4 regions of the Pseudomonas taetrolens genome follow, and region 1 is predicted to be linked to each of the others. Evidence: predicted binding sites of a transcription regulator. Region 1 holds the regulator's gene; each other region holds the start of a gene.
What was found. The regulator sigma-54, encoded in region 1, starts transcription at its own class of promoters, with help from an activator protein. The targets are predictions, from matches to a motif close to ANTGGCATNNANNTTGCTNT.

Region 2: a site for sigma-54 is predicted at 1,899-1,918, ahead of glnK (P-II family nitrogen regulator). Genes of this name have one in related genera too.
Region 3: a site for sigma-54 is predicted at 2,384-2,403, ahead of DQN55_RS07620 (DNA translocase FtsK). Genes of this name have one in related genera too.
Region 4: a site for sigma-54 is predicted at 4,424-4,443, ahead of DQN55_RS19135 (CmpA/NrtA family ABC transporter substrate-binding protein). Genes of this name have one in related genera too.

The regions. Positions count from the first base shown of each region.
Region 1 covers NZ_LS483370.1:3,871,558-3,879,375, forward strand. Annotated here, with positions in the region: gene DQN55_RS17955 (ATP-binding cassette domain-containing protein) at 1-416, opposite strand, end outside; gene DQN55_RS17960 (KpsF/GutQ family sugar-phosphate isomerase) at 709-1,683, shown strand; gene DQN55_RS17965 (KdsC family phosphatase) at 1,683-2,207, shown strand; gene lptC (LPS export ABC transporter periplasmic protein LptC) at 2,216-2,788, shown strand; gene lptA (lipopolysaccharide transport periplasmic protein LptA) at 2,775-3,320, shown strand; gene lptB (LPS export ABC transporter ATP-binding protein) at 3,320-4,045, shown strand; gene DQN55_RS17985 (RNA polymerase factor sigma-54) at 4,270-5,763, shown strand; gene hpf (ribosome hibernation-promoting factor, HPF/YfiA family) at 5,840-6,148, shown strand; gene ptsN (PTS IIA-like nitrogen regulatory protein PtsN) at 6,161-6,625, shown strand; gene rapZ (RNase adapter RapZ) at 6,628-7,485, shown strand; gene DQN55_RS18005 (HPr family phosphocarrier protein) at 7,502-7,774, shown strand.
Region 2 covers NZ_LS483370.1:58,625-66,442, reverse strand. Annotated here, with positions in the region: gene DQN55_RS00325 (YifB family Mg chelatase-like AAA ATPase) at 1-864, opposite strand, end outside; gene DQN55_RS00320 (bleomycin resistance protein) at 982-1,404, opposite strand; gene DQN55_RS00315 (accessory factor UbiK family protein) at 1,447-1,707, opposite strand; gene glnK (P-II family nitrogen regulator) at 2,123-2,461, shown strand; gene DQN55_RS00305 (ammonium transporter) at 2,496-3,833, shown strand; gene sutA (transcriptional regulator SutA) at 4,315-4,644, shown strand; gene DQN55_RS00295 (HAD family hydrolase) at 4,726-5,412, opposite strand; gene xerC (tyrosine recombinase XerC) at 5,409-6,305, opposite strand; partial or broken gene DQN55_RS00285 (DUF484 family protein) at 6,308-7,025, opposite strand; gene dapF (diaminopimelate epimerase) at 7,039-7,818, opposite strand, start outside.
Region 3 covers NZ_LS483370.1:1,587,203-1,595,020, forward strand. Annotated here, with positions in the region: gene infA (translation initiation factor IF-1) at 525-743, opposite strand; gene DQN55_RS07610 (arginyltransferase) at 842-1,549, opposite strand; gene aat (leucyl/phenylalanyl-tRNA--protein transferase) at 1,604-2,284, opposite strand; gene DQN55_RS07620 (DNA translocase FtsK) at 2,668-5,112, shown strand; gene lolA (outer membrane lipoprotein periplasmic chaperone LolA) at 5,165-5,788, shown strand; gene DQN55_RS07630 (replication-associated recombination protein A) at 5,819-7,144, shown strand; gene crcB (fluoride efflux transporter CrcB) at 7,141-7,515, shown strand; gene serS (serine--tRNA ligase) at 7,532-7,818, shown strand, end outside.
Region 4 covers NZ_LS483370.1:4,119,684-4,127,501, forward strand. Annotated here, with positions in the region: gene DQN55_RS19110 (ABC transporter ATP-binding protein) at 1-389, opposite strand, end outside; gene DQN55_RS19115 (ABC transporter permease) at 415-1,200, opposite strand; gene DQN55_RS19120 (ABC transporter permease) at 1,197-2,102, opposite strand; gene DQN55_RS19125 (ABC transporter substrate-binding protein) at 2,159-3,262, opposite strand; gene DQN55_RS19130 (TauD/TfdA dioxygenase family protein) at 3,299-4,210, opposite strand; gene DQN55_RS19135 (CmpA/NrtA family ABC transporter substrate-binding protein) at 4,478-5,689, shown strand; gene DQN55_RS19140 (ANTAR domain-containing response regulator) at 5,705-6,280, shown strand; gene DQN55_RS19145 (nitrate/nitrite transporter) at 6,608-7,818, shown strand, end outside.

The sequences.
Region 1 (7,818 bases):
TCGATTGCACCGCGCAGCCCGACCGCTTGCAGCTTGAGCAGCACGATGTCACGGATCATTTCTTCCGGCAGCTGGGTGTGAACCCGCAGCGGAAAAGCCACGTTCTCGAACACGTCGAGATCGGTGAACAGGGCTCCGCTCTGAAACAACACGCCCATATGTTTGCGGGCATCGAAAAGATCACTGCGTGACAGGGCCGGCAGGTTCTGACCGTTCACCCAGACTTCACCGCTACTGGGACGCAGTTGCATTCCCATCAGACGCAATAGTGTGGTTTTACCGCAGCCGGACGGCCCCATGATTCCCGTGACTTTGCCACGTGGAATTCGAATATCGACATTATTGAAGATGCTGCGCGTGCCGCGCTTGAAGGACACTCCCTTCAGCTCAACCGCGTAGGCGTTATCGGCGCTCATCTAAACTCCTTGCGATGCAGCCTCTGCCTCTCACCCGGACACCAAACCCCTTGTCAGGAGGCATGCGTTCCCTGAGCGGGCTGAACTGGCGGCGAACTATATCACTGCTGATACTGACCGCCCAAGGCCGAAGGAGTGCCCGTACAGATACCAGACAGCGAAATAAGTACGAATTAACAGGCATAAGCCCCCCGTTTGCAGGCACAGGCAATAAAGCACTGCGATCAAGCGTGAGGGAATTCAACATTACCGCTATAATCTTTGCCTTTTCTCAGGCTACCTGACTTCGAACATGAGCCAATCCAGCGACCTGATTCAATCAGCCCAACGTACCATCCGCCTCGAGCTGGAAGCCGTAAAAGGTTTGCTGCCTCATATCGACGCTGATTTCGTACGCGCCTGCGAGATGATTTTGGCAAGCAAGGGCCGGGTAGTCGTTGTAGGCATGGGCAAATCCGGGCATATCGGACGCAAAATTGCCGCCACTCTGGCCAGCACCGGCACCACGGCTTTTTTCGTCCATCCCGCTGAAGCCAGTCATGGCGACATGGGCATGATTGCGCGCGGTGACATCATTCTCGCGTTGTCGAACTCCGGCTCGACCACCGAAATCGTCACCCTGCTGCCCCTGATCAAACGCTTGGGCATCCCGCTGATCTGCATGACCGGCAACCCGGACTCACCCCTGGCCAAGGCTGCCGATGTCAAACTCGATGCCCGCGTGGCCCAAGAGGCTTGCCCGCTGAACCTGGCCCCCACCTCTTCGACCACCGCAGCATTGGTACTGGGTGATGCCCTGGCGATTGCATTGCTTGAAGCCCGGGGCTTTACTGCCGAAGACTTCGCTTTCTCGCACCCGGGCGGCGCTCTCGGCCGACGCTTGCTGCTGAAAGTCGAGAATGTCATGCACAGTGGCGAAGAACTCCCCCAGGTAGTACGTGGCACATTACTTAAAGACGCGTTGATGGAAATGACCCACAAGGGCCTCGGCATGACCGTCGTCATTGATGAAGATGGCCGCCTGGCCGGAATCTTCACCGACGGTGACCTGCGCCGCACACTGGACCGTCAGATCGATATCCGCAACGCAACCATTGACTCGGTCATGACACCCCACGGCAAAACCGCCAGGGCCGACATGCTGGCAGCTGAAGCCTTGAAGATCATGGAAGACCATAAAATCAGCGCACTGGTGGTTATCGACAAGGAAGAGCGACCGGTCGGCGCCTTGAACATGCACGATTTACTTCGCGCAGGAGTCATGTGATGACCCTCGACCTGCTCCAGCGCGGCAAAGGCATCAAGCTTGCCATTTTCGACGTTGACGGCGTCTTGACCGACGGGCGTCTCTATTTCCTTGAAGATGGCAGCGAATTCAAAACCTTCAGCACCTTCGATGGCCAAGGCATAAAGATGCTGATGGCCGCCGGGGTTCAAACCGCGATTATCAGCGGCCGTAAAACCCCTGTGGTTGAACGCCGCGCACAGAATCTGGGCATCCCGTACCTGTATCAGGGCCGGGAAGATAAATTGGTCGTATTGAACGAGCTTCTCGGCCAACTCAACCTAAACTATGAACAGGTCGCCTATCTGGGCGATGATTTGCCTGACCTGCCGGTTATCCGTCGTGTCGGTCTGGGAATGGCCGTTGCCAATGCGGCCAGCTTCGTTCGCGAACATGCTCATGGCGTGACCCTGGCGCGTGGCGGTGAAGGTGCCGCCCGCGAATTCTGCGAGCTGATCCTGCGCGCCCAAGGCCGCCTGGACGCAGCCAACGCCGCCTACCTATAGAGCTTCCTATGCTGAGCAAAAAGATTCGTAACATCCTGTTATTCGCAGTCATTGCTGCGCTGTTCGCAGCCGTTGGCTATTGGAATATCAGCCCCGGACGCTTTCTCGACACCCCTGTAGTGGCTGTCGATGAATCTGCCATCGATTATTACGCCCTGAACGCCCGCAGCCTTCAGTACCTGCCGGACGGTAAACTGCAGTACGAAATGACCGCCGACAAGGTTGAACACGTAAAGGCTTCAGAGGTCTCTTTACTGACCAAGCCCGACCTGCAGATGTATCGCGGTACAGCGTACCCGTGGCACGTCCAGAGCGAACGCGGCGAAGTCAACCCGGACGGCAGCGAGGTTGAGTTGATTGACTCGGTACGCATCGCCCGGACCGACGAAAAAAAACGCACAACGGTTATTACCAGTAGCCGCATGACTGTATTCCCCCAGAAGCAATATGCGCAGACCCAGCAAGCCGTTAGAATCGACGGCGCTGGCGGCGTTACAACTGGCAAGGGAATGAAAGCATATTTGAAAGACGGCAGGATGGACCTGCTGTCCAACGTAAGAGGACAGTATGAGTCTCGTTAAAACCCTCCCTTTATTGCTCAGCCTGAGCGCAGCACTGGGAAGCGCGAGCGCCTGGGCTCTGCCGAACGATAACGAACAGCCTATCCGCATCCAGGCCAATGAAGCACAGCTGGATGACAAACAAGGCGTCGCTACCTACAAGGGTGATGTGATCATCACTCAGGGCTCGATGAAAATCACCGGCAACACCGTCACTATCACCCGCAACGCGGCGGGAGAAATTGACGTAGTGACGTCGGTGGGCAATCTTGCCTACTTCGAGCAGCTGCAAAAAGAATCTGATCCCAAACCGGTTCAGGCGTATGCCGTGACCATTCAGTACCATGCGCCGCAAAACCGCATCGTGCTGATCGACAGGGCCAAGGTCATTAACGACGGCAACACCACCGAAGGCGAGAAAATCGTCTACGACACGGTGAAACAGGTCGCCAATGCCGGTCGCGCCAATGGCAGCAGCGTCACCGCTCCACGTCCGCGCATCGACATGGTGATCCAGCCGAAGAAAAAAACCGACCAACAGAAGGCCCAGTAATGGCAACTCTGAAAGCCCAGCATTTGGCTAAAAGCTACAAGAGCCGCCAGGTGGTACGAGATGTCAGCCTGTCGATCGACAGCGGGCAAATCGTCGGCTTGCTCGGTCCTAACGGTGCGGGCAAGACCACGTGTTTCTACATGATTGTCGGCCTGGTCCAGGCCGATCAGGGTCGCGTGCTGATCGACGACCTCGACGTCAGCCATCAACCCATGCACGGTCGCGCACGTGCCGGTATCGGTTACTTGCCGCAGGAAGCTTCGATCTTTCGCAAGCTGTCGGTTGCCGACAACATCATGGCAATCCTCGAAACGCGCAAGGAGCTGGACAAGGCAGGTCGTCGCCAGGAACTGGAAAGCCTGCTGCAGGAATTCCACATCAACCACATCCGCGAAAACCTGGGCATGAGCCTGTCTGGGGGCGAACGCCGCCGGGTCGAAATTGCCCGCGCACTGGCCACTGCCCCCAAGTTCATCCTGCTCGATGAACCCTTTGCAGGCGTTGACCCCATTTCCGTAGGTGACATCAAGCAAATCATCCATCATCTGAAGGCCAAGGGTATTGGCGTGCTGATCACCGATCACAACGTCCGTGAAACCCTCGACATCTGCGAAACTGCGTATATCGTCAACGACGGTCAATTGATCGCTGAAGGTGATGCTGAAACGATTCTTGCCAACGAATTGGTGAGAGAAGTTTACCTCGGTCACGAGTTCCGCCTGTAATCGCAGGAATGGTGGAAACTCCTGGAGCGCTGACAAATAAAACATCCAACGACGTTTTATTCCACAAGCGCTCAGCCGTTTCCCGGGGCAACGGAAACTAATTAAGAACGCCCCTAGGCAAACACAGCGGTTTCAGGCATATAATTTGCTTATGTTTGGCGCTTCCGCGCCCTTGTAGTGGATGGCGCCATGTGCGCCGGCGAATAAGGTGTAAAGCCCCTGCCATGAAACCATCGCTAGTCCTGAGAATGGGCCAGCAGCTGACAATGACACCTCAGCTGCAACAAGCCATACGCCTGCTCCAATTGTCGACCCTGGACCTGCAACAGGAAATCCAGGAGGCCCTGGAATCCAATCCGATGCTCGAACGCCAGGAAGAAGGCGAAGACTTCGACAATTCGGACCCTATGGCCGACAACATCGAGCAAAAACCCAACAACGATATTCAGGAGCCTTCCTACCAGGAATCCGCCCCTACCGTGGACAACCTCGAGGAAGGCGAATGGAATGACCGCATTCCCAACGAGCTGCCTGTCGACACCGCCTGGGAAGACGTTTATCAGACCAGCGCCAGCAGCCTGCCAAGCAATGACGATGACGAGTGGGACTTCACCACCCGCACCTCTGCCGGTGAAAGCCTGCAGAGCCACTTGCTGTGGCAATTGAACCTTGTACCGATGTCCGACACTGACCGACTGATCGGTGTGACGCTCATCGACTGCATCAACAACCAGGGCTATCTCGACGAAACACTCGAAGAAATCCTCGAAGCGTTCGACCCGGAGCTGGACATCGAGCTCGATGAAATCGAAGCTGTCCTGCACCGCATCCAGCAATTCGAACCCGCCGGTATCGGTGCACGCAGCCTAGGCGAATGCCTGCTGCTGCAATTGCGTCAGCTGCCTGCCAAAACACCTTGGCTGAACGAAGCCAAGCGCCTGGTCACCGACTACATCGACCTGCTCGGCGCTCGCGACTACAGCCAGTTGATGCGTCGCATGAAGCTCAAGGAAGACGAGCTGCGCCAGGTCATCGAGCTGGTACAAAGCCTTAATCCGCGCCCGGGCTCACAAATCGAGTCCAGCGAAGCCGAGTACGTGGTACCTGACGTTATCGTGCGCAAAGATAACGAACGCTGGCTGGTGGAGCTCAACCAGGAGTCCGTGCCACGCTTGCGCGTCAACCCGCAATATGCCGGTTTCGTCCGCCGTGCCGACACCAGTGCCGACAACACGTTTATGCGCAATCAACTACAGGAAGCACGCTGGTTCATCAAAAGCCTGCAGAGCCGCAACGAAACCCTGATGAAAGTGGCGACCCAAATCGTCGAACATCAGCGCGGCTTCCTGGAGTACGGCGACGAGGCCATGAAGCCTTTGGTGCTGCATGACATTGCCGAAGCCGTAGGCATGCACGAATCCACGATCTCTCGGGTTACCACACAAAAATTCATGCATACCCCGCGCGGTATTTATGAGTTGAAGTACTTTTTCTCCAGCCATGTCAGCACTTCCGAAGGCGGCGAATGCTCGTCCACCGCGATCCGTGCCATCATCAAAAAACTGGTTGCCGCTGAAAATCAGAAAAAGCCGTTGAGTGACAGCAAGATCGCTGGTTTACTGGAGGCACAAGGTATTCAGGTCGCCCGTCGCACCGTCGCCAAGTATCGCGAATCCCTGGGAATCGCGCCTTCGAGCGAACGCAAGCGTTTGATGTAAGCCACGGGTTACAGCGTTTCAGTGGCAGGCTGCTCAGCCTGCCACTTTATGCAATGGCATCAAAAGGAGAAACTGTATGCAAGTCAACATCAGTGGACACCAACTGGAAGTCACCGAACCGCTGCGCGCTTACATCGGCGAAAAACTCGACCGACTGGAACGCCACTTCGACAAGATTACCAACGTACAGGTGACGATGGCGGTCGAAAAACTGAAACAGAAAATCGAAGCCACTCTGCATATCCATGGAGGGGAAGTCGTTGCCAATGCCGAGCATGACGACATGTATGCGGCAATTGACCTGCTCACTGACAAGCTTGATCGCCAACTGAAAAAGCATAAGGAAAAGACCCAAAGCCTGCTCCAGGGCGCGACCGGTCGTTAATACTCCCTACCCATGATTCGACTTGAAAATATCCTGACCCCCGGCCGTTCCCTCGTGAACGCGCCGGGCGGCAGTAAAAAGCGCGCACTCGAACAAATTGCCAACCTGATCAGTCGCGAAGTGCCTGATCTCGAAATGCAGGATGTTTTCGAGAGCCTTATTGCCCGTGAAAAACTCGGCTCCACCGGTTTTGGTAACGGAATTGCAATCCCCCATTGCCGCCTCAAGGGCTGCAAGTCGCCAGTCAGCGCCTTGCTGCACCTCGACGCCCCTATAGATTTCGACGCCATCGATGGCGCGCCGGTCGACCTGCTCTTCGTTTTGCTGGTACCTGAAGCGGCAACCGATGCACATCTGGAACTGCTCCGGCAGATCGCCAGCATGCTCGATCGTAAAGACGTGCGCGAGAAGCTGCGCGCCGCATCCAGCAACGAAGCGCTGTATCAGGTTGTTCTGGACGTACAGAACGGTCATTAATCATGCGCTTAGTTATTGTCAGCGGACGCTCCGGCTCCGGTAAAAGCACTGCCCTCGCCGTCCTTGAAGACAACGGTTTCTATTGCATCGACAACTTGCCTGCCGGCTTGTTGCCGGAGCTGGCGGAGCGTGCGCTGATTCACACCGAGCTGGCACAGCCGCTGGTGGCCGTATCGATTGATGCGCGAAACCTGCCGAGCCATTTATCGCGTTTTCCGCAATTGCTTGAAGAGGTGCGCAGTCGGCATATCCAGTGCGATGTGCTGTATCTGGATGCCGACGAAGAAACCTTGTTCAAGCGGTTCTCGGAAACCCGCAGACGTCACCCGCTGAGCAGTGCCAGCCGCTCTTTGGCCGAAGCGATCCGCGACGAGACGCAACTGCTGGGGCCGATTGTCGACCTTGCTGATCTCACCATCAACACCACCAACCTCAACCTGTATCAGTTGCGCGACACGATCAAGTTGCGCCTGCTGAACAAACCAGAAGCCGGTACTGCCTTTTTGGTGGAGTCGTTCGGCTTCAAGCGCGGGATGCCGGTGGACGCCGACCTGGTGTTTGATGTGCGGTGCCTGCCCAACCCGTATTGGAAACCCGAACTGCGAGAACAATCCGGGCTGGACCAGCCCGTCGTCGACTACCTGGCAGCCCAACCGGATGTCGAAGAGATGTTCCAGGACATCTCCAGCTATCTGCTCAAGTGGCTGCCGCGTTTTGCCGCCAGCAACCGCGCCTATGTCACCATTGGCATCGGCTGCACGGGCGGTCATCACCGCTCTGTCTACCTGACCGAACGACTCGGCAAGTGCCTGCAAAAAACTCTGAAGAACGTCCAGGTTCGCCACCGCGACCTTACTTGAAAGGATTTAACCCGCGATGCCTGCTCTGGAAATAGAAATCATCAACAAACTGGGCTTGCATGCTCGTGCATCCGCCAAGTTCGTGGGCATCGCCGGGAAATACCCCTGCCAGATCCAGGCAGGCCGCTCGCCGGAATCCATGGTCGACGGTAAGAGCATCATGGCAATGATGATGCTCGCTGCTGGCAAAGGGACTACCATTCATCTCAAGACTGAAGGTGAGCAAGAGCAGGAAGCGCTGGAAGCGCTGGTGACATTGATCAACAACTACTTCGATGAAGGCGAGTAATCACTGAAACGATCTCTGCAGGAGCGAGCTTGCTCGCGATGATC
Region 2 (7,818 bases), 1.0 Mb from region 1:
CCCCGGCTGCGGTTTTGAGCCGCCTCCTACCAGCGCCGGGCCGGACGCTGAGTGGTGCGGCTGCCTGAACGGACGCTTCGGCCAGCAACTCAAGGGCACATGACTGGCCACCGACTGGATGGCTGCCACCTCCAGCGCCTCTTGCTCGTTGAGCGGTGGCAATAACCCCGGCAGGCGGCTGGCCAACAGGGTTTTACCCGTACCGGGCGGGCCGGTGAACAGTACATTGTGGCTGCCCGCTGCCGCGACCAATAACGCCCGCTTGGCCGAGAGCTGACCTTGTACATCGCTCAGGTCCGGATAAGGTTGGCTCACATGCAACAAACCACTGGCTGCATAAGGCTCAATCGCCCCACGGCCTGCAAAGTGCGCCACGACCTGCAATAAATGCTCGGCTGCGATGACGGTCAATCCGGACGCCAGACAGGCTTCTTCCGCATTCGCCAGCGGCACCACCAGGGCCCGACCTGCCGATCGCGCGGCCAAGGCAGCCGGCAATACACCCTGGACTGGCTTGATGGCCCCCGACAATGCCAGCTCACCCAAACATTCCACGTGTACCAGCGCCGGTGCGGGTAATTGCCCGCTGGCCGCCAAAATGCCCAGTGCAATAGCCAGATCAAAGCGCCCGCCATCCTTGGGCAGATCGGCAGGTGCCAGGTTGAGGGTAATGCGCCGGGCAGGGAAATCCAGCCCGGAATTGAGAATCGCACTGCGCACACGATCCTTGCTTTCCTTGACCGCGGTTTCAGGCAGCCCGACCAGTGTCAGCGCCGGTAGGCCATTGGCCAGATGCGCCTCGACCGTGACACAGGGAGCTTCGACGCCCACTTGGGCACGGCTGTAAACGATAGCCAGCGACATGACTCATTCCTTGAGTTCGCAAAAAGACATGGTGCGCGAATCAGGATCAAAGAGCAGGGCGGGAATGGATACGGAATGTGTGCTCGATCGTCTGCCAAACGGCTACTCACGTGACGACTACAAGGCTTTCGTTCTCAGATCTTCGGCAAAGCGCAGCAAGTAGCCATCAGGATCGGGCACCAGGAAGTTTCGCTCGCCAAACTGCAGGTCGTTACTGCGATACCAGCACTCTTCCAGCGGTTTGCGCAGGCGGTGTCCGGCGGCTTCAAGACGGGTGATCAGGGTTTGGGCGTCTGGGCATTTGATCGATAGGTTCATGCCTTGACCAAAGGGCGCTTCGAGCGGGCCGACACGCCAGGCGGACTCTTCAAGATCGTCCTGCTCCAGCATCAACTGGCTGCCATGAAAGGAGAGAAAGGCGAATAGATGCTCGGGCCGCTGGTATTCAATACCAAAGCCAAGTACCCCGCAGTAAAACTGCAGGCTGCGCGCCAGGTCCGAGACAATCATCTCGGGCACCAAGCGGTTCATGACCAACATATAAAAACATCCTTGTTTAGAGAAACGCACCGCGGTTGAGCATTACTCGGTCGGCGGCAACATCCGGGCTTCCAGTTCTGCCACTTTGGCTTCAAGGCTTTCGAGGCGGGCACGGGTGCGGGCTAGGACGACCATTTGGCTGTCGAATTCCTCACGGCTCACCAGGTCCAGTTTGCTGAAGCCACTTTGCAGCAAGGCTTTGAACTGGCTTTCTATTTCGTTGCGCGGCAGCGGAGTTTCCCCACTGAACAAACGTGAAGCGTGGCCACTCAGGGTGTCGAGAAGATCTTTGGGCGCGAGCATGGTTAAGGTCCTGAAAACTGATGGCAGGAGTGTATCACGCAGTGTCAGGGCCCATTTATCGCCTGCCCGCGCACGTTTTTTGGGCGTGCCGCCCGCAAACCATGCACCGTTTATGTGCACAAATAGCCTTCAAAATCAGGCTAAAAGCCATCAACTGCGGATAACTTGCTGTAATTGCTGGCTTTCCCAGACATGGCAAGGTTTCTGCTTAGTTGCCTGAGACTCATGCACTGATGCGGTAGCTGTGACGAAAGCAGTGCGGCAAGTGGTTCAAGGAGTGTTTTCGTCACCAGCGATTTATACACGTCGTGCTGCCTGCAGAAGGCTGACGACGCGTTACAAAGCCAGGCACTGCGCTTAGACTTGAGCCGGGTTTGTTTTCCTGGGGCAAGTCCACTATTTCGGGAGAAGTTTCATGAAGCTAGTCACCGCCATTATTAAGCCATTCAAGTTAGATGACGTGCGCGAGTCGCTGTCTGAAATCGGCGTGCAGGGCATTACCGTTACTGAGGTTAAAGGCTTCGGCAGACAGAAGGGTCACACCGAACTGTATCGCGGCGCGGAGTACGTGGTCGATTTTCTGCCAAAGGTGAAGATTGATGTCGCCATCGACGACAAAGACCTTGACCGGGTTATCGAGGCGATAACCAAGGCCGCCAACACCGGCAAAATTGGTGACGGCAAGATTTTCGTGGTCAATCTGGAACAGGCAATTCGCATCCGTACCGGCGAAACCGATACCGACGCAATCTAAGCCGCCAAACCCCAACGCCCCAGGAGAAAACACTATGACTCTGCGTAAATTCGCAGGGCTCGGAGCCCTGTTGTCTGTCGTAATGCCTGGCCTGGCCATGGCCGCCGACGAAGTGGCTGCTCCAGTCCTGAATTCCGGCGACACTGCCTGGATGCTGACTGCAACGGCATTAGTGCTGTTCATGACCATTCCCGGCCTGGCACTGTTTTACGGCGGCATGGTTCGCTCCAAAAATATTCTTTCGGTCATGATGCAGTGCTTCGCCATTACCGGCCTGATCAGCATCCTGTGGGTCATTTATGGCTACAGCATCGCGTTCGACACCACCGGGATGGAGCAGGGCGTCACCAACTTCAACTCGTTCATCGGCGGGTTCTCCAAGATATTTCTCAACGGCGTCACCCCCGACAGCCTGACCTCCGCCACGGCGCTGTTCCCTGAAGCGGTATTCATTACCTTCCAGATGACTTTCGCCATCATTACCCCGGCACTGATCGTCGGTGCGTTCGCTGAGCGCATGAAGTTCTCGGCCATGCTGATCTTCATGGGTATCTGGTTCACCCTGGTGTATGCGCCGATTGCGCATATGGTCTGGAGCGGTGACGGCGGTCTGTTGTGGGACTGGGGTGTACTCGACTTCGCAGGTGGCACCGTGGTGCACATCAACGCCGGTATTGCAGGGCTGGTGGCGTGCATCGTGCTCGGCAAGCGTAAAGGCTACCCGACCACCCCAATGGCTCCGCACAACCTGGGTTACACCCTGATCGGCGCCGCCATGCTGTGGATTGGCTGGTTCGGCTTCAACGCAGGCTCCGCAGCAGCCGCTAACGGCACTGCAGGCATGGCGATGCTGGTTACCCAGATCGCGACAGCTGCTGCCGCGCTGGGCTGGATGTTTGCCGAGTGGATTACCCACGGTAAACCCAGCGCGCTGGGCATCGCCTCGGGTGTCGTCGCCGGTCTGGTTGCAATTACACCGGCCGCAGGTACTGTCGGCCCGATGGGCGCGATCGTGATCGGCTTGGCCTCTGGTGTGATCTGCTTCTTCTGCGCCACCAGCCTCAAGCGCAAGCTGGGTTATGACGACTCGCTGGATGCCTTCGGTGTTCACGGCGTCGGCGGTATTGTCGGGGCGATCCTCACCGGCGTATTCGCAGCGCCGGTATTGGGTGGCTTTGGCGAAGTGACCGATATCGCCACCCAGGTCTGGATTCAGTTCAAAGGCGTAGCCTTCACCGTGGTCTATACCGGGATCGTGACCTACGTCATTCTCAAGGTGCTGGATGCCGTGATGGGCCTGCGTGTGGCTGAAGAGGTTGAGGCGGTCGGCCTCGACTTGGCAGAACACAATGAGCGTGGCTACAACTTGTAATTTTCCTGCAGAAAAAATACCCGGCTTGCCGGGTATTTTTTTGACTGAAGTGCGGCATCACTCACAGCAATAAAATGGTTTTTCCCACATCTTCAAGGGAATATCAGGCGCACACCTGTTTGTGAGATGAACACTTACAACACAACTCGACTATTAGCCGCTTTGCTTTTTTATTCAGCACGCTAGAATGCGCGCCGAAGGGCAAAAAACTGCGCCCGGGCAAGACGAAGGCGAGGATGACCTCCCGACGCTTTCAAGGCCAGCGGGCCGAGTGCCAGAACAACTGGCACCAGGCTCCCGGCAACGTGTTTATGTGAACGAACACCGTGCTTGCGGCGGTGTCCGTAAAGCCCTCTTCACCCTCACCGATGAGGAGGCGTGAGCCGCGGTTTACCCAAGGCTACTTTTTCACCAGCGGCGGTCGACAGTTGGCGCAGCTGGTCTATAACTAATCTGCTTTACGTAAGTCATGGGGTAGAACATGAGCGACGACGATCTGGAAAATGATGACCTCGAAGTAGGCGACGAAGACGAGACTGAAGAAGGTCTTGAGGCCGCTGCCGATGATGTGGCTGACGATGATGACAGTGGCGACGATACGCCGGCCCCTGTGGCCAAGGGCAAATCGAAAGCCGCAGTCTCGGTTGATGACCTGCCAAGCGTAGAAGCCAAAAACAAAGAGCGTGATGCTCTGGCCCGTGCCATGGAAGAGTTTCTGTCCAAGGGCGGCAAGGTGCAGGAAGTCGAGGCCAATGTGGTGGCAGACCCACCCAAGAAGCCTGACAACAAGTACGGCAGCCGCCCTATCTAAGGGTCGATTGTCCGCTTGAAAGAAAAAGCCCGCCGTCGCTGCGGGCTTTTTTGCAGGTGGCTGTAGTCGCCCGCATCAGGGCTACAGACGTTTCAATACTGCCGGCAACTCGCTCAAACAGCCAATTTCGGCATCTGGAGGGGTTGCGCCGTCCCAGTGCTTGCCGCCAGGGTTGAACCAGATGGCACGCAAACCGGCTTGCTGCGCCCCGGCGATATCGTCACCCGGGTGATCGCCCACATGCACAGCCATATCCGCCGTCACTCCTCCGCGTAACAACGCTTCGTGAAACAGCCGTGCATCCGGCTTGGCAATGCCAATGTCTTCGGCGCACAACACGAACGCGAAATGGTGACCCAACCCGATCCGCCGCACATCGGCATTGCCATTGGTCACGACGCCCAAGGCGTAATCCCGGGCCAGAGCGTCAAGTGTCGGCTCCGCCTGCGGGAACACCTGCAGCGCGTGCCGAGCCTCGATAAACACTTCAAACGCCTGATCCGCCAACGTTGCCGCATTCCCATAGCCCACACCGTGCAGGGCCCGGAACAGCACCCGGCGACGCAATGCACTGATTCGGTGCTTGAGCTGCGGCTCTTCGCGCAAAACCTGCTCGCGAACCGTCTGAAAAAGCCCGGGTTCAATAACGCCCAATTGTGGTGCGTTATGGGTCAACCACTCGTGCAACGCGGACTCGGCGCTGGCGATCACCGGCGCGGTGTCCCATAGCGTGTCATCGAGGTCGAAGGTAATCAGCTTGATCGTCATTCACTGCCCTTACTGCGTTTGGCCCGTGGATGGGCGCTGTCGTAGACCGATGCCAAATGCTGGAAATCCAGATGAGTATAGATTTGCGTGGTTTTGATGTCCGCATGCCCGAGTAGCTCTTGTACCGCCCGCAAGTCCTGGGAGGACTCCAGCAAATGACTGGCAAATGAATGACGCAGCATGTGCGGATGCAGATTTTGTCCCAGCTCGCGCTCACCTGCGGCCTTGACCCGCAACTGAATTGCCCGTGCGCCAAGACGCCTGCCGCGCTGGCTGACGAACACGGCGTCATCCTCAGGGTTAGCCAGTGCCCGTAAAGGCAACCACGCCTGCAACGCTTCACGGGCCTTTTTACCCACCGGTAATACGCGGGTTTTACTGCCCTTGCCGAGCACCTGAACCAGCCCGTCAGCCAAATCCAGCTGATCCAGATTGAGCCCGGTCAGTTCCGACAGTCGCAGCCCCGACGAATAAAAAAGCTCCAGGATGGCCTGGTCTCGCTGGGCCAGAAAGTCATCTTCGACCGCGCCCTCCAGCAATTGCAAGGCACGGTCGGTGTCGAGGGTCTTGGGCAGGCGTCGTTCACCCTTGGGCGGCGCCAGACCGTTGGCCGGGTCGTGATCGCACAGGCCTTCGCGATTGAGGTAGTGATAAAGCCCGCGTACTGCCGACAGCAAACGGGCAATGCTGCGTGAGGACTGGCCTTGCTGATGCAGGCGCGACACCAGTTGGCGCAGACGCTGAATATCCAGCGTGGACCAGCTGACAATGGATGCTTTGGTGCAAAACGCCACCACCTTGTTCAGGTCGCGGCGATAGGCTTCAAGCGTATGGGGCGACACCTGGCGCTCACTGCGCAGGTGAGTGCAGTAAGCCTCCAGCTGCCGCTCCAACGCTAACGTACCGAACGCAAAGCGTTGGTAAAACGCGGCAACACGCGACCCAGCACTTCAGCGATATAGCCCAGGAACAGCGTGCCCACCGAGCTTTTGTAGTGCTGCGGATCACGACTGGCAACTGCGAGTACCCCGTGCAGCCCCAAGTGATTGAGCGCTACCACCGCAGTGGAGCCAATCTCTTTGCGCTGCTCTTCACCGAACAGGAAGTCCAGCTCATGTTCACGCAGGCTGCCGCTGACTGTCTTGCCTTCAGCCAATAGACCGCCCAGCGCACGCTGGGCATCGGCACTGCTCACCCACCGACCGACCGGCATCGGATTATCGCCAAACAGGACCAGGCTGACGAAAGGCACCTGAAAGTCCTGACGCAAGCTGTCCTCAACCGCAATCACCAGCTCTTCAAGGCTGGTGGCATCCATCAGAGCCAGGTTGAGACGACGGGTTTTTTTCAAACAGGCGGTCGTTATCACGTGCCACGTCCATCAACTGCGACAAGCGATGACGCATCTCGATATTACGGCCGCGCAACAGTTCCAGCTGGCGTTCTACCAGTGATACCGTATCGCCACGCTGATGAGGAATCCGCTGCGTCAGCAGCAGCTCCTCGCGCTGGCTGAAAAAGTCAGGATGCGCCTGCAGGTACGCCACGACGGCCGCAGCCTCAGGGCTTTCAACAGGTGTTTCGAGATCTGAGGGCTGTGCCTGGTCGGTCATCGGTTACGCTCGCTCATAAACGGACTTGTCCTTCGTAAACACGCATCGCCGGGCCGGTCATGATCACGGAATGGCCTGGGCCTTCCCACTCGATGGACAAACGGCCGCCGGGTAGATCAAGGATCAGTGGCGAGTCCATCCAGCCTTGACTGATGGCAGCCACCGCGGCGGCACAGGCGCCAGTACCGCAGGCCTGGGTTTCCCCGGCACCGCGTTCCCAGACACGCAGCTGCCCGCGCTGACGGTCGATCACATGCAAAAAACCGACATTGACCCGTGCCGGAAAGCGCGGGTGATGCTCGATTTTCGGGCCCAGCTCATGCACCGGTGCGGCATTGATATCGTCCACACGCAGTACCGCATGCGGATTGCCCATTGATACGGCAGCCAGCTCGACGCGCTGACCGTCGACGTCTACCTCATAACTCAAGGCTTGAGCATCGGCCACAAACGGAATGTCAGCCGGAACCAGACGGGGCGGCCCCATGTCGACACTGATTTGCCCATCACTGCGCACATTGAGCTCGATGATGCCGCTTTTGGTTTCGACCTTGATCTGGCGCTTGGTGGTTAAACGCTTGTCGAGCACAAAGCGCGCAAAACATCGCGCACCGTTGCCACATTGCTCAACTTCCGAACCGTCGGAGTTGAAGATCCGATAACGGAAATCCACTTCCGGGTTACTCGGTGCCTCGACAATCAATAGCTGGTCAAAACCGACGCCCGTGTGCCGATCACCCCATTGTTTGGCGTGCTTGGGCAAAATATGCGCGTGCTGGCTGACCAGGTCGAG
Region 3 (7,818 bases), 2.3 Mb from region 1:
AACACACCTCGTGACCGGACTGATGCCGGTGAGGTCGTTACGTTGGAGCGTCAGGCTCTAGCGCAGTTGACCTCGCCGTGCAGGCGAGTCCCGTCAATGTCTGGGTTAGGCGTCCGGTACTCCGTATACACGGTGACCGGACAGCGTCTAGATACTGTGTCCATTGGCTTCTTTTGTGAAGTTTATAGGCGGCCTGAATGACCGGCCTGTGCAATCTACTCACTGGGCGGTGGTCCGTCAACTTTAAAGCCCGGAAAGTGTGTCCGGTACAGCATCGGTTCAGGTAGTTTGAAGGGTGTGGAAGTTTGAGTTAGATCTATAACTAATAAGACAAAATAGTGACAGCGGCTCAAGATTTATATATTAAGCCATCCTTGTGGGGGCGAGCCTGCTCGCGAAGGCAGCGCAGTGGTTTTTCCAAAAGATCGCCTCGCTTGCTTCGCGAGCGGGCTCGCTACCACGGGTACACAAATCGCAGACAAACAAAAACGCCCGGCAGAGCCGGGCGTTTTGTATTGACTTGCTTAGCGAGCGCGGTAAGTAATACGCCCTTTGCTCAAGTCATAGGGCGTCAGCTCGACGCGCACTTTGTCACCGGTAAGAATACGAATGTAGTTCTTGCGCATCTTGCCGGAAATATGCGCGGTTACGACGTGCCCATTTTCCAACTCCACGCGAAACATGGTGTTGGGCAGGGTGTCGACGACAGTGCCTTCCATTTCGAAGCTGTCTTCTTTCGACATGCAGTAAAGCCCTCGGTGTCCAATGAATGGCCCGGTGCAACTGCGCCAGGCAAAAGCGGCGTGCATTGTGCCCGAAAAATGGGGTTTAAGCCAAGGGTTCAGTTAAGAGTGCTCCATCTCTGATTGATGAGCAGCTCAATGGGCCGATATTCGGTCTTGTAATTCATCTTTTTGCAGTTTTTGATCCAGTACCCCAGATAGAGCGCGTCCAGCCCCAGTCGCCGGGTTTCGGCGATTTGCCAGAGAATCCCGTAGCGACCCAGACTGCGGCGTTCTTCGGTGGGTTCGTAAAAGGTGTAGACCGCCGATAAACCGTTGGGTAGCACATCGGTGACAGCGACGGCGAGCAAGCGTGGGCCAAGGCGGAACTCGTAAAAGGTCGAGAACGGCAGGTCGCGTACCAGGAAGGTCGAAAATTGATCGCGGCTCGGTGGAAACATGTCGCCATCGGCATGCCGCTGCTCGATATAGCGTTTGTAAAGGTCAAAATGCTCTTCGCTGAAGCCGGGTTTTTTGGCTTGTACCTGTAAGTCGGCATTGCGCTTGAAAATACGTTTTTGCTGACGATTGGGGGTAAATAGCGCCACAGGAATGCGCGCAGGCGTGCAGGCGTCGCACTTCAGGCAATGCGGCCGATAAAGATGGTCGCCACTGCGCCGAAAGCCCATTTCGGACAAGTCGGCGTAGACCTGCACATCCATCGGCTGGCTGGGATCGAGGAACAGCGTGGTGGCCTGTTCGTCGGGCAGGTAGCTGCAAACGTGAGGTTGAGTGGCATAAAACTTCAAGCGCGCCAGCTCGGTCATGATTGGCCCTCGGAAAATCTTTGAATTAAGTGTAAGCCAGCGTACAGAACTCGCCTACAAAACCCATTGAGCAGTTGCAGGCTGATCCAGATGATTGCGCAGATACTCGGCGAACTGGTTGCGGGCAATAGAGCGGGCGCCCAGGCTTTGCAGGTGGTCGGTGGGCATTTGGCAGTCAATCAGGACGAATCCCCAGGCCTGGAGTTGCTTGACCAGCGTCGCAAACCCGAATTTCGAGGCGTTATCGGCGCGGCTGAACATGGATTCACCGAAAAACAGCTGGCCCATTGCCAGGCCATACAGGCCGCCCACCAGTTCGCCGTTGTCCCATACTTCAACCGAATGGGCGTGGCCCCGTGCATGAAGCTCGATGTAGGCCGCTTGCATGTCATCGGTGATCCATGTGCCATCCGCATGGGCGCGGGGCGCTGCGCACGCTCGTATGACGGTCGCGAAGTCGCGGTCAAAGCTCACGTCATAGCGCTGTTGGCGCAATAGCTTGCCCAGGCTGCGCGAAACGTGAAGTTCTTCGGGGAACAGCACGGTACGCGGGTCCGGTGACCACCAGAGGATCGGCTGGCCTTCGGAAAACCACGGGAAGCAGCCGTGGCGATAGGCCTGGATCAACCGGTCGGCCGACAGGTCGCCGCCTGCCGCCAACAGTCCATTGGGCTCGCGCATGGCCTTGTTCAAGGGCGGGAAGGTGAGGGTGTCGCGTTTTAACCAGGTCAGCATGGCAATCAGTCTTACTGAAGTAGGGGAGGGCGGCTGCAACTCTGTCGCACGGGTGTGGTCTCAGTCGATCTGCCAGTTAAATGCAACGTCGGTTTTGACAGTGGTATAAGTCTTTGTCACAAAAGGCAATGCATGCTCAAATTAGCGCCTCTCAGGCCTATGGACGGTAAATGTCAGCGTCCCTGGCGGCGGCATGGCATCCACGGCTTAAACCCGTACAATGGCCCGCTTGTTTGAGCTGTTCTAAACTGCACAGAATTCACTGGGTTGCATGGCGGGCTGGTCATGCAGTTGCAGGTAATCATACAAGGCCGTGTGCAAGGCTAGTCCAGTTTCATGTCTGAACTTGTCACCTGCTCGATGCGAGCAGTATTTTGCAGTCAATCAATAGTTGGGCGCGCCACAGGCGCAGGAAAAGACGCGTTTTGAAGAAATCCACAGCAGCACCCAAAGCAGTTCCTCTCTGGCGTCAGCAATTGCACTACCGGCTCAAGGAAGGTGCATTGATCGCTATTGGGGCCTTATGTCTGTTTTTGATGATGGCCCTGCTGACCTACGGCAAGGACGATCCCGGCTGGAGTCATAACAGCCGCGTAGTGGATGTACAGAACTTCGGCGGGCCGGCAGGCTCCTACAGCGCTGACATCCTGTTCATGGTGCTGGGTTATTTCGCCTACATCTTCCCGTTGTTGCTGGCGGTCAAGGCTTACCAGATTTTTCGTGAGCGGCATCAGCCGTGGCAGTGGAGCGGCTGGCTGTTCTCGTGGCGCCTGGTCGGGCTGCTGTTTCTGGTGCTCTCGGGCGCGGCCCTGGCTCATCTGCACTTCCACTCGGCGGCGGGCCTGCCCGCAGGTGCCGGGGGGGCCTTGGGCGAGAGCCTGGGAGATCTGGCCAAGAACGCGTTGAACGTCCAGGGCAGCACTTTGCTGCTGATTGCATTGTTCCTGTTTGGCCTGACGGTATTTACTGACCTGTCATGGTTCAAGGTGATGGACGTGACCGGCAAGATCACCCTGGACCTGTTTGAGCTGATCCAGGGGGCTGCCAATCGCTGGTGGGCGGACCGTAACGAGCGCAAGCAACTGGTGGCTCAATTGCGTGAAGCCGACAGCCGGGTCAATGAAGTGGTTGCGCCGAGCGTCTCCGACAAGCGTGAGCAAGCCAAGGCCAAGGAACGCTTGATCGAACGCGAGCAGGCGCTGACCAAACATATGTCCGAGCGCGAAAAACACGTGCCGGCTGTGATTGCGCCCGCACCTGCCAAAGCCCCCGAGCCAAGCAAGCGTGTGCAGAAAGAAAAGCAGGCCCCGTTGTTCGTCGACAGCGCGGTGGAAGGTACGCTGCCCCCAATCTCGATTCTTGACCCGGCCGAGAAGAAACAGCTCAACTATTCCCCTGAATCCCTGGCGGCCGTTGGCCACCTGCTTGAAATCAAGCTCAAGGAGTTTGGGGTCGAGGTGTCGGTCGATTCGATTCACCCGGGGCCGGTGATCACCCGTTACGAGATTCAACCTGCAGCCGGGGTCAAGGTCAGCCGTATTGCCAACTTGGCCAAAGACCTTGCCCGTTCGCTGGCCGTGACCAGTGTGCGGGTGGTTGAAGTGATTCCGGGCAAGACCACGGTGGGGATCGAGATCCCTAACGAGGACCGTCAGATCGTACGGTTCTCCGAAGTCTTGTCGACCCCGGAGTTTGATGATGCCAAGTCCCCTGTGACCCTGGCGTTGGGGCATGACATCGGTGGCAAGCCGGTGATTACCGATCTGGCGAAAATGCCGCACTTGCTGGTGGCCGGTACAACCGGTTCCGGTAAGTCGGTGGGTGTGAACGCCATGATCCTGTCGATCCTGTTCAAGTCGGGCCCGGAAGACGCCAAGCTGATCATGATCGACCCGAAAATGCTTGAGCTGTCGATCTACGAAGGCATTCCGCACCTGCTGTGCCCGGTGGTAACGGACATGAAAGACGCCGCGAACGCCTTGCGCTGGAGCGTGGCCGAGATGGAGCGTCGCTACAAGTTGATGGCCAAGATGGGCGTGCGTAACCTCGCCGGCTTCAACCAGAAGATCAAAGAGGCTGAAGCGGCAGGCGAGCCGTTGACCGATCCGTTGTACAAGCGAGAAAGCATTCACGACGAAGCGCCGCTGTTGACCAAGTTGCCGACCATCGTGGTGGTGGTCGACGAATTTGCCGACATGATGATGATCGTTGGCAAGAAGGTTGAAGAGCTGATCGCCCGTATTGCCCAGAAAGCCCGTGCCGCAGGCATTCACTTGATCCTGGCCACCCAGCGTCCGTCGGTGGATGTCATCACCGGCCTGATCAAGGCCAACATCCCGACCCGTATGGCGTTTCAGGTTTCGAGCAAGATCGACTCGCGCACCATCATCGACCAGGGTGGCGCGGAGCAACTGCTGGGGCATGGTGACATGCTCTACATGCCGCCAGGTACCAGCTTGCCGATTCGTGTTCACGGCGCGTTCGTTTCCGATGAAGAAGTTCACCGCGTCGTTGAAGCCTGGAAGTTGCGCGGCAGCCCGGATTACAACGATGACATCCTGGCTGGCGTCGAAGAACCTGGCAGCGGGTTTGACGGTGGCAGCAGCGAAGGCGGCGATGACGCTGAAACCGATGCGCTCTATGACGAGGCCGTGCAGTTCGTCCTTGAGAGCCGCCGTGCTTCAATTTCTGCCGTACAGCGCAAACTGAAAATCGGCTACAACCGTGCGGCCCGTATGATCGAGTCCATGGAAATGGCCGGGGTTGTGACCTCGATGAACACCAATGGCTCCCGCGAAGTGCTGGCGCCAGCCCCTGTACGCGATTGACCGGCCTGCGGAAAATCCGCAAGCGGCCTTGCACTAATCAATGAGGAATTCCATGCGTTTTGCCAGCCTGCTTTTGCTACCGGTATTGGCTTTTTCTTCGCTTTCGGCCCACGCTGACGCTGACAGTGTGAAGCGTCTTGGCCAATTGCTCGGGCAGTCGGACACCATCACTGCGCGTTTCTCCCAGCTGACGCTGGATGGCAGCGGCACCCAGCTGCAGGAAACCGCCGGTGAGATGGCGGTCAAGCGTCCGGGCCTGTTCTACTGGCACACCGATGCTCCGCAAGAGCAGACGATGATATCCGACGGGCAGAAAGTGACGCTCTGGGACCCGGACCTGGAACAGGCCACTATCAAGAAGCTGGATCAGCGTCTGACCCAGACCCCGGCCCTGCTGCTGTCCGGTGATGTGTCGAAGATCAGTGAAAGTTTTGACATCACCTCAAAACAGGCCGGTGACGTGATGGACTTCACCCTCAAGCCGAAAACCAAGGACACCTTGTTCGACTCCCTGCGTCTGTCGTTTCGCGGCGGCAAGATCAACGACATGCAACTGATCGACAGCGTAGGACAGCGCACCAACATTCTGTTCAACGGGGTTGAGGTCAACAAGCCGATCCCAGCCTCAAAATTCAAGTTCGAGATCCCGAAAGGGGCTGACGTCATCCAGGAGTAATCCTGGAACAAGAGGTTTGAAACGCTGCCCATGGATTTGTTTCGAAGTGCCCCGATCGCTCAACCGCTGGCTGCCCGTCTGCGCGCAGCCAACCTGGATGAGTATGTCGGTCAGGAACACCTGCTCGCTCGCGGTAAGCCCTTGCGCGAAGCGCTGGAGCAGGGTGCGCTGCATTCGATGATCTTCTGGGGCCCGCCGGGGGTGGGTAAAACCACCCTGGCGCGGTTGCTGGCTGAAGTCTCGGATGCGCACTTTGAGACGGTTTCGGCGGTATTGGCCGGGGTCAAGGAGATCCGCCAGGCCGTTGAGATCGCCAAGCAGCAGGCCGCGCAGTATGGCCGGCGCACCATCTTGTTCGTCGACGAAGTGCATCGCTTCAACAAGTCGCAGCAGGATGCGTTTTTGCCCTACGTCGAAGACGGTACCTTGATCTTCATCGGGGCGACTACTGAAAACCCCTCCTTTGAACTCAATAACGCGTTGTTGTCCAGGGCGCGGGTGTATGTGCTCAAAAGCCTCGATGAAGCGGCTCTGCACAAGCTGGTGCAGCGTGCGTTGACCGAAGAACGTGGTCTGGGCAAGCGTGATCTGACCCTTAGCGATGAAGGCTTCCAGACGCTGCTGCGGGCGGCGGATGGTGACGGCCGGCGCTTGCTCAACCTGCTGGAGAACGCCTCGGACCTGGCTGAAGACCACAGCGAAATTGGCACCGAACTGTTGCAAAGCTTGCTGGGCGACACCCAGCGTCGTTTCGACAAGGGCGGCGAAGCGTTCTACGACCAGATCTCGGCCCTGCACAAGTCGGTGCGCGGTTCCAACCCGGATGGTGCCCTGTACTGGTTTGCCCGCATGATCGATGGCGGCTGCGACCCGTTGTATATCGCCCGGCGAGTGGTACGCATGGCCAGTGAAGACATCGGCAACGCCGACCCCAGGGCCTTGAGCCTGTGCCTCTCGGCCTGGGACGTGCAAGAGCGGCTCGGCAGTCCGGAAGGTGAGCTGGCAGTGGCGCAGGCCATTACCTACCTGGCCTGCGCGCCAAAAAGCAACGCCGTATACATGGGCTTCAAGGCTGCACTGCGCAGCGCGGCCGAATATGGCTCGCTCGAAGTGCCGCTGCACTTGCGCAATGCGCCGACCAAGCTGATGAAGCAGCTCGGCTACGGTGACGAATACCGCTACGCCCATGACGAGCCCGAGGCTTATGCTGCGGGCGAAGACTATTTTCCGGACGAGCTGGAGCCCTTGGCGCTCTACCAACCGGTGCCTCGCGGGCTGGAACTCAAAATCGGCGAGAAGCTCAAGCACCTTGCCGCTCTGGACCGTGCCAGCCCGATACAGCGGAGAAAACCTTGATTCCTGTTGTTCTTGCCGTCTCGGCCGGCGGTGTTGCGGGCACCTTGTTGCGCTTTGCCACGGGTAACTGGATCAACGCCAATTGGCCTCGGCACTTTTATACGGCGACATTGGCCGTTAATATCGTGGGCTGCCTGCTGATTGGCATCCTTTACGGCCTTTTTTTGATGCGCCCGGAAGTACCGATTGAAGTCCGAGCCGGGCTGATGATCGGTTTCCTGGGCGGCTTGACCACTTTTTCATCCTTTTCACTGGATACGGTGCGCCTGCTTGAAAGCGGGCAAGTGCCGCTGGCACTGGGCTATGCGGCCCTCAGCGTATTCGGCGGGCTGCTCGCAACCTGGGCTGGCCTGTCCCTGACCAAACTTTGATAAACGAGAAACCGACATGCTCGATTCCAAACTGTTACGTAGCAACCTGCAGGACGTAGCGGATCGCCTGGCATCCCGTGGCTTCAAGCTGGACGTGGCGCGCATCGACGCGCTGGAAGCCAAGCGTAAAGAAGTCCAGACCCTGACCGAGAAGCTGCAGGCCGAGCGTAATGCCATCTCCAAGAGCATCGGCCAGGCCAAGGCGCGCGGTGAAGACATCGCGCCATTGATGGCCAGTGTCGAAACCATGGGCAGCGATCTGGCCAACGGTAAAGTCGAGCTGGAAGCGATTCAGACTGAACT
Region 4 (7,818 bases), 250 kb from region 1:
TGCAGGCCGACCAGCTCGATATGTTCGCGCACGGTATCGCGCTTCGCCTTTGGGCTCAGTGGGGCGTTCTTCAGTGCTACCGCAACGTTCTGTTCAACGTTGAGCCAAGGGAATAGCCGGTGATCCTGGAACACGATGCCGCGCTCCAGGCCAGTGCCTTCGATGGGTTTGCCATCCAGCAGGATGCGTCCGTCGTATTCCTCGTCCAGGCCCAGAATCAGCCGCAGCAACGTGGATTTGCCGCAGCCACTGGCGCCGACGATGCTGATGAATTCGCCGGGGGCAATGTTGAGCTGGATATTGTCGAGCACGTGCAAGTGAGTCGAGCTACCCGGGCGAGAAGCAAAGCGCTTGCTGATGTGCTCCAGGGTCAGGCCGTTATTGAGCATGTTGCGATCCTTTTGAAAGTGCCAGTCAACGAGGCGCGATGCCATACAGGCGCTGCATCCGTCGCTCAAATACCCGTGCCAGTGCATTGAGGCACCAGCCCACCAGGCCGATCGCCACCATGCCGAACAACACCAGGTCCATCATGAAATGCTCACTGCCATCAATCAGCGTGTTGCCGATTCCCTCCCCCGATACCAGCAGGTATTCGGCGCCGATGGTCGCCAGCCAGGAGTAGACCAGCGCCAGGTACAGCCCGGTGAAGATCGACGGCAAGGCGGCGGGCAGCATGACCCCGACAATGGTTTGCCCGCGGGTGAAGCGGTACACCCGCGCCACTTCCAACAGGTTGGGCGGAACATTGCGCAATCCGTCGCAGGTGTTCACCACCACAGGCACCAGCGCCGCCAGCGACAGGAACACCACCTTGGCCACATCCCCGAGGCCAAACCACACCGAAATCAGCGGGATCCAGGCGAACAGCGAAATCTGCTTGAACGTATTGAAGCTCGGCCCGACCAGGCGCTCGAACACCCGCGACAAACCCAACAGGCACCCGAGCCCCAGGCCCAGCGCAGTGCCAATAAAAAAGCCGCTGAGGTTACGCGCCAGGCTGGCGCTGATCGCCCGCCAGAACTTGCCCGATGACAATTGCTCCCAGGCCGTGGCGGCGACTTTTTCCGGAGAAACCAGCAGGCCCGACTGGCTCCAGCCCTGGTTCGAGGCCAGCCACCACACGGCGATGGCCGCGAGGGGCAAGACCCAACCGCGATAGCGACGGCTTGCGCCACTGACAGCGAACGTTGTGCTCATGACAGTCGCCCCGCAGCAGTCGGACGACCGCGATTCAAGCGCCGCTCCAGGTAATCGAACGAACGGTCGATCAACAGCCCGATCGCCCCGACCACCACCACGGCCGCCATCACCAGATCCAGCTGAAACAGTTGCCGACCATAGACAATCAAGTAGCCCAGGCCCTCGCTCGAGGCCACCAGCTCAACCACCACCAGCGACAGCCAGGCTTTGGTAAAGCCCAGGCGCAAGCCGGTGAACAAGGTCGGAACGGCTGACGGCAAGACAATGAAAAGAACGCTTTGCCAGCGGCTGAAACCGTAAGCGCGGCCAGCTTCCAGCAGCCCTTTGGGTGCCTGATGAAATGCCTGCAACGTGCACAGCGTGATCGGCACCGTAGCCGCCTTGGCAATCAGCACATACTTGAGCGACTCACCGATGCCGAACAGCAGCAGGGCAAACGGCAGCCAGCCCAGTACCGGGATCTGCACCAAGGCGTTGAACGTGGGCAGCAGATAATCTTCTACGGTTTTCGACAACCCCATCGCCAGCCCCAACGCCACGCCGACACAAGCGCCCAGGGCGAACCCGACCACCACCCGCAGCAGGCTGGCGGATGCATTCAGCCAAAGGTCGCCGGAGGTGATCAGGTCCGACAGGGTCTGGTAAACGTAAGCCGGAGGCGGCAGCACCTGCTCTGACAACCAGCCGTGTTCAACCCCGATGTACCACAGCCCCAGCAAGAGCAGCGGTAGCAGCCAGGGCAAAGCGTGATCGCCGAGCGTCGTGGTCCAGGCTGTCGTACGCGCTACTTCGACTTTGCGAACCGGGCGAGTCGGCGCCGGAGGCAAGCGCTTGACGTTGTCTCTGGGTAACGCCGGCACCGCGTACGGTTCTGATGTAACAGTCTGTGCCCTGGCCATGTGCTTATCCCTCTTGTTGCTACAAAAAACAGTCGCGCCCCAGCTGGATCAGGCCGTTACTTACCGGTTGCCGCGGTGAGCGCATCGCCCGTCGGCTGTTTTCCATCCGGGCCGTAGGCCGTCCAGTAGCCCTCAAGTCCCTTGGCTTTGAGCGCGGTCTGCAAATAGCCGGGCTCGAACCAGCCATCGATACTGACGGGGCGGCGAATGAGTTTTTCTTTCTTGGCCTGCTCTGCCACCGCTTGATAGCGGCTCTGCAGGAAGTTATCGATCAGAGGCGAAGCCTTGTCCCGCAGGCTGACTCCGGCCAGGTCGGCACGCAGCGAGTCCACAGGCTCATTGCTCTTGGCCCACTCCGTGAGCACCGCCTCAAGATGGCTGTCCTCCGAGGTCCATTTCGCCGCCTCCACCAACGTGTCGACGACCTTTTGTACGTTGGCCGGGTGTTCTTTTTCATAGGCTCCGCGCACCACCAATGCCGTCTGACGGGTGTAGCGCACATCTTGGGTCGGGTTGTCGTAAACGATGTCGATCAGGCCTTTATCCCGCAGCTTGAACAGTTCGCGACCGCCGAAGGCGGCATCCACGCCATTGGAAACCAGGGCGGCCTGGGTGCTGCCGGTATCGAGGTTGATCACCTTGATATCGCGTTCGGTCAGGCCGTGTTCCGCCAGCAGGTTGATCGAGACCAAATGGCCGTTGGTGCCACGAAAAACCGCGACTTTTTTGCCTTTCAGGTCATCGATGCTCTTGATCTCGGAGCCCTTGGGCACGGCCAGATAAAGATTGGCGCGCACGCCCAATGCCGCCAGCAGTTTGGTATCCAGGCCATTGGAGCGCCCGACCACTGCGGGCAGATCGCCCTGGTAGGCAAAATCAAGCTGCTGATTGGACAAGGCTTCGTTCACCGCCGGGCCAGCCCCCTTGAAGAAAAACCATTGCACCTCGGTTCCGGTGCCGGCGAAGGCTTTTTCCAACAACTGCTGGTTACGCACGATGCCCAGAGACGAGCCGCTGAACGTGACCGGATCACCGCCGCCAGCCGTCGCGACACCGATGCGCAAGACATCGGCCTGGACTAAGGGTGCTGCCAGAACCGCCATCAGCACGGCGGCGATACGGCCTTTGCGAAACAGGGGCTTACTTTTGAATGAGGCCATATACACGTCTTCCTGGGTGCGATGAGGTTCGGTCTGTCAGGCCGCGAGGTGTTTTTTGTCAGCTTCGGTTTTCGGCGAGCGGGTGTCCGGGCTCGGCTTGAGCGCCTGGCTCCGGCGACCGTCCACGCCGACAGGCACATCGCCGTCAATGGTGGTGCGGCGTACGATGCGCTGGGCATCGCCGTAATCGTTGATCGCAATGTGCTGGGTGGCGCGGTTGTCCCAGATCACCACGTCACCTTCCTGCCAACGCCAGCGCACGGTGTTATCCACATGGGTAATACGGTCGTGGAACAGACGGATCAGTAGTTTTGAGTCGTTGTGGCTGACGCCCTGAATCTCTTTGACGAAGTGTCCCAACAGCAAACTTCTTTCACCCGACTCCGGGTGTACCCGAACTAAAGGATGTTCGGTTTCATACACGTGTGCGGTGAATTGTTCGCGATAACGTTTGAGCCCCGACTCATCGGTATTGCGCGGTGCTGCATAGTCATAAACATTGGTATGCAAAGCGCGCAAACTGTCGGCCAGTTGTTTTAGCGGCTCAGGCAAGTCGGCATACGCCGAGGCCGTATTGGCCCACACGGTATCGCCGCCATAAGGAGGAATAACCACCCCGCGCAAGATGGAAATCTTCGGGTAGTTGGCCACAAAGGTCACATCGGTATGCCAGGAGTTGGCCCGGGTTTCCTTGGCGTCCAGGTGCAGGATCGCGGTGCTCTGCTCGGCCGAACGTACCGTCGGATGAGGCACCTGGTCGCCAAAGCGCCGGGAGAAGGCTTCATGTTCGGCGTCATCCAGATGCTGATTACGAAAGAACAGGACCTTGTGTTTTAACAGTGCCTGGTTAATAAGTTCGAACGTTTCGGCACTGATATCCCCGCCCAGTTTTACGCCTTCAAGTTGTGCACCAATTCGACCCGCCACGGGTTTTACTTGAATAGTCATTGCCCCACTCCTGCCTCACGAGTTGTTGTGGACAGATCATAAAGGCATAAAAGCAGGGTCTACCAATCACTATTTAACATAAAGATATACGAGCAGCCTGATAGAACTAAGCCCTGACTTAGCTGAATAAATCGTTATCAATGTTCAGTTGTAAGCTCATAACTTTTAACCCGCGTGAACACGTTCACCGTCGAACGGTTCGATTGGTTAACGGGTGGCATGTGCCTTGCACCGTGGCAGTACGTTTTAATCGAAGGTGCAGCCCACATGAACGAACCCTGCGCAGGGCCCCTGGCCTGGGTCAACGGCAGCGATGCCCCGGAAAAATCAGCCATCAACCTCGGTTTTATGGCCCTGAGCGACTGCGCGTCAGTGGTGGTTGCGGCCACTCAAGGGTTCGCCCAACCCTTCGGCCTGACCCTTAACCTCAAGCGGCAGTCATCCTGGGCCAGCCTGCGGGACAATCTGGTCAGCGGCCAGCTCGATGCCGCCCATAGCCTCTACGGTCTGATTTATGCCGTGCACCTGGGGATTGGCGGCGTCGCCGCCACTGACATGGCGGTGTTGATGGGGCTGAATCAAAACGGCCAAAGCATCAACCTCTCCCACGGTTTGCAAGCCTGCGGCGTGACCTGTCCTGAGGCACTGGAACGGCATGTGCACCAAACTCGCTCAAAACTGACCTTTGCCCAGACATTCCCCACAGGCACCCACGCCATGTGGCTGTATTACTGGCTGGCCAGCCAGGGCATCCATCCGCTGCAGGATGTCGACAGCGTGGTGGTCCCGCCGCAACACATGGTGGCGCACCTGCACGCCGGGCGAATTGACGGTTTCTGCGTCGGCGAACCGTGGGCCGCGAGCGCGGTGAAACACAACATGGGCTTTACCTTGGCCACGTCCCAGGCGTTATGGCCAGACCACCCGGAAAAAGTCCTTGGCTGCACCCGCGCCTTCGTTGAGCAATACCCCAATACCGCCCGGGTGCTGGTGATGGCGATTCTGGAGGCCAGCCGCTTCATCGAGCAAAGCAGCGAAAACCGACGCAGCGCCGCGCAATTGCTCACGGCTCCCGAGTACCTGAATGCGCCGCTCGATTGCATCGAACCGCGCTTGCTCGGCAATTACACGGACGGCCTGGGTCATCAGTGGCAGGACCCGCATGCCCTGCGCTTTCATGGCGACGGCGAGGTCAATCTGCCATACGCGTCCGATGGCATGTGGTTCATGACCCAGTTCCGGCGCTGGGGCTTGCTGCGCGAAGACCCGGACTACCTCGGCGTTGCCCGGCAGGTCCAGCAACTGGCGCTCTACCGCGACGCCGCAAGCGCCGTCGGGGTCAACATCGGCACACACGACATGCGCAGCAGCCAGTTGATCGACGGCAAGGTCTGGGACGGCACTGACCCGGCCGCTTATGCCCGCAGTTTCGCGTTGCACGCCATGAGCGACAACGTGCCGCTCGTGGCCAGCCACTGACAGGAGCCTGCAAACATGTTGCGTATCCTGCTGATCAACGACACCGCCAGGAAAGTCGGGCGCCTCAAAGCCGCCCTGGTTGAAGCCGGCTTTGAGGTCATCGACGAATCCGGGCTGATCATCGACCTGCCCGCACGCGTCGAAACGGTGCGCCCGGACGTGATCCTGATCGATACCGAGTCACCGGGCCGTGATGTGATGGAGCAAGTGGTGCTGGTGTCACGCGACCAGCCGCGGCCCATCGTCATGTTCACCGACGAACATGATCCCGACGTGATGCGCCAGGCGATCAAGTCCGGGGTCAGCGCCTACATCGTCGAAGGGATTCATGCACAACGCCTGCAGCCGATCCTCGACGTGGCCATGGCGCGCTTTGAAAGCGACCAGGACCTGCGGGCACAACTGCACGCCCGCGACCTGCAACTGGCCGAGCGCAAGCGCATTGAACTGGCCAAAGGCATGTTGATGAAAATGAAGCGCTGTAACGAAGAAGAGGCTTACACCTTGATGCGACGCCAGGCCATGAGCCGCCAGCAAAAGCTGATTCAGGTCGCCGAACAGATCATCGCCATGAGCGAGTTGCTTGGTTGAGGCCGTAACCGCTGACCCGCAGAGCGCGGCTGCGTCCGATGGTACGAGGGCTGCGCTACTTGACTGGCAACCGCGTCTCTACAGCGTTTCCACGAACCTGGGTTATTCACCTGTTGGCACAGTTCTCGCTAAGTAACCGTCACCGGTAACCAACGGCGGTTGCCCCACCCACGACAAAGACGTCGCCCACCTCATTCGCACCTCGCGGATCAGGCTGCGGCGTTTTTTCGTTTTGGCCCCCTTGCCCGGGGCCGGTGGCGCGGCCGTCACGGCGCACCATCACAAGCTCATGACTCCTTCTCGAGATTTTTACAGCTGAGGTGCGCGATGAATTCAAGCTTCTGGAAATCCGGCCATACCCCGACGTTGTTCGCGGCCTTCCTCTATTTCGACCTGAGTTTTATGGTCTGGTATCTACTGGGCCCGCTGGGCGTACAGATCGCTGCCGATCTGCACCTGACGACTCAACAACGTGGGCTGGTGGTGGCCACGCCGATTCTGGCCGGGGCCATACTGCGTCTGGTCATGGGCCTGCTGGCTGATCGCCTGTCCCCGAAAACCGCCGGGCTGATCGGCCAGAGCATCGTCATCTGCGCGCTGTTCGTGGCCTGGAAGGTCGGGATTCACACCTACGAACACGCGTTGTTGCTGGGCCTGTTCCTGGGGATGGCCGGTGCGTCGTTTGCGGTGGCGTTGCCGCTGGCATCGCAATGGTATCCGCCGCAGCATCAAGGCAAAGCCATGGGCATCGCGGGGGCCGGCAACTCCGGTACGGTGTTCGCCGCCCTGCTGGCCCCGGTGCTGGCCGCGATGTATGGCTGGAGCAACGTGTTCGGCTTTGCCCTGATCCCGCTGATTCTGTGCATTGGCGTGTTCGCCTTTCTGGCGAAAAATGCACCCGAGCGGCCCAAAGCCAAATCCATGGGTGATTACTTCAAAGCCTTGGGCGACCGCGACAGTTGGTGGTTCATGTTCTTCTACAGCGTGACCTTCGGTGGCTTTATCGGCCTGGCCAGCGCCCTGCCCGGCTACTTCAACGACCAATACGGCTTGAGCCCGGTGACCGCCGGCTACTACACCGCCGCCTGTGTGTTTGGCGGCAGTCTGATGCGACCTTTGGGCGGAGCACTGGCCGATCGTTTCGGCGGAATCCGGACCTTGCTCGGCATGTACACCGTGGCCACCATCAGCATCGCAGCGGTCGGTTTCAACTTGCCCAGCTCTTACGCAGCACTGGCCCTGTTCGTCTGCACCATGCTCGGTTTGGGCGCAGGCAACGGCGCAGTGTTCCAACTGGTACCGCAGCGCTTTCGACGTGAAATCGGTGTCATGACCGGTTTGATCGGTATGGCCGGCGGTATCGGCGGCTTTGCCCTCGCGGCGGGCATGGGCGCGATCAAACAAAGCACGGGCAGCTATCAGTTGGCCTTGTGGCTGTTTGCCAGCCTCGGCGTCCTGGCGTGGTTTGGTCTGCACGGGGTCAAGCGCCGCTGGAGAACCACCTGGGGTTCGGCCGCCGTGACCGCCGCCCGGGTGTG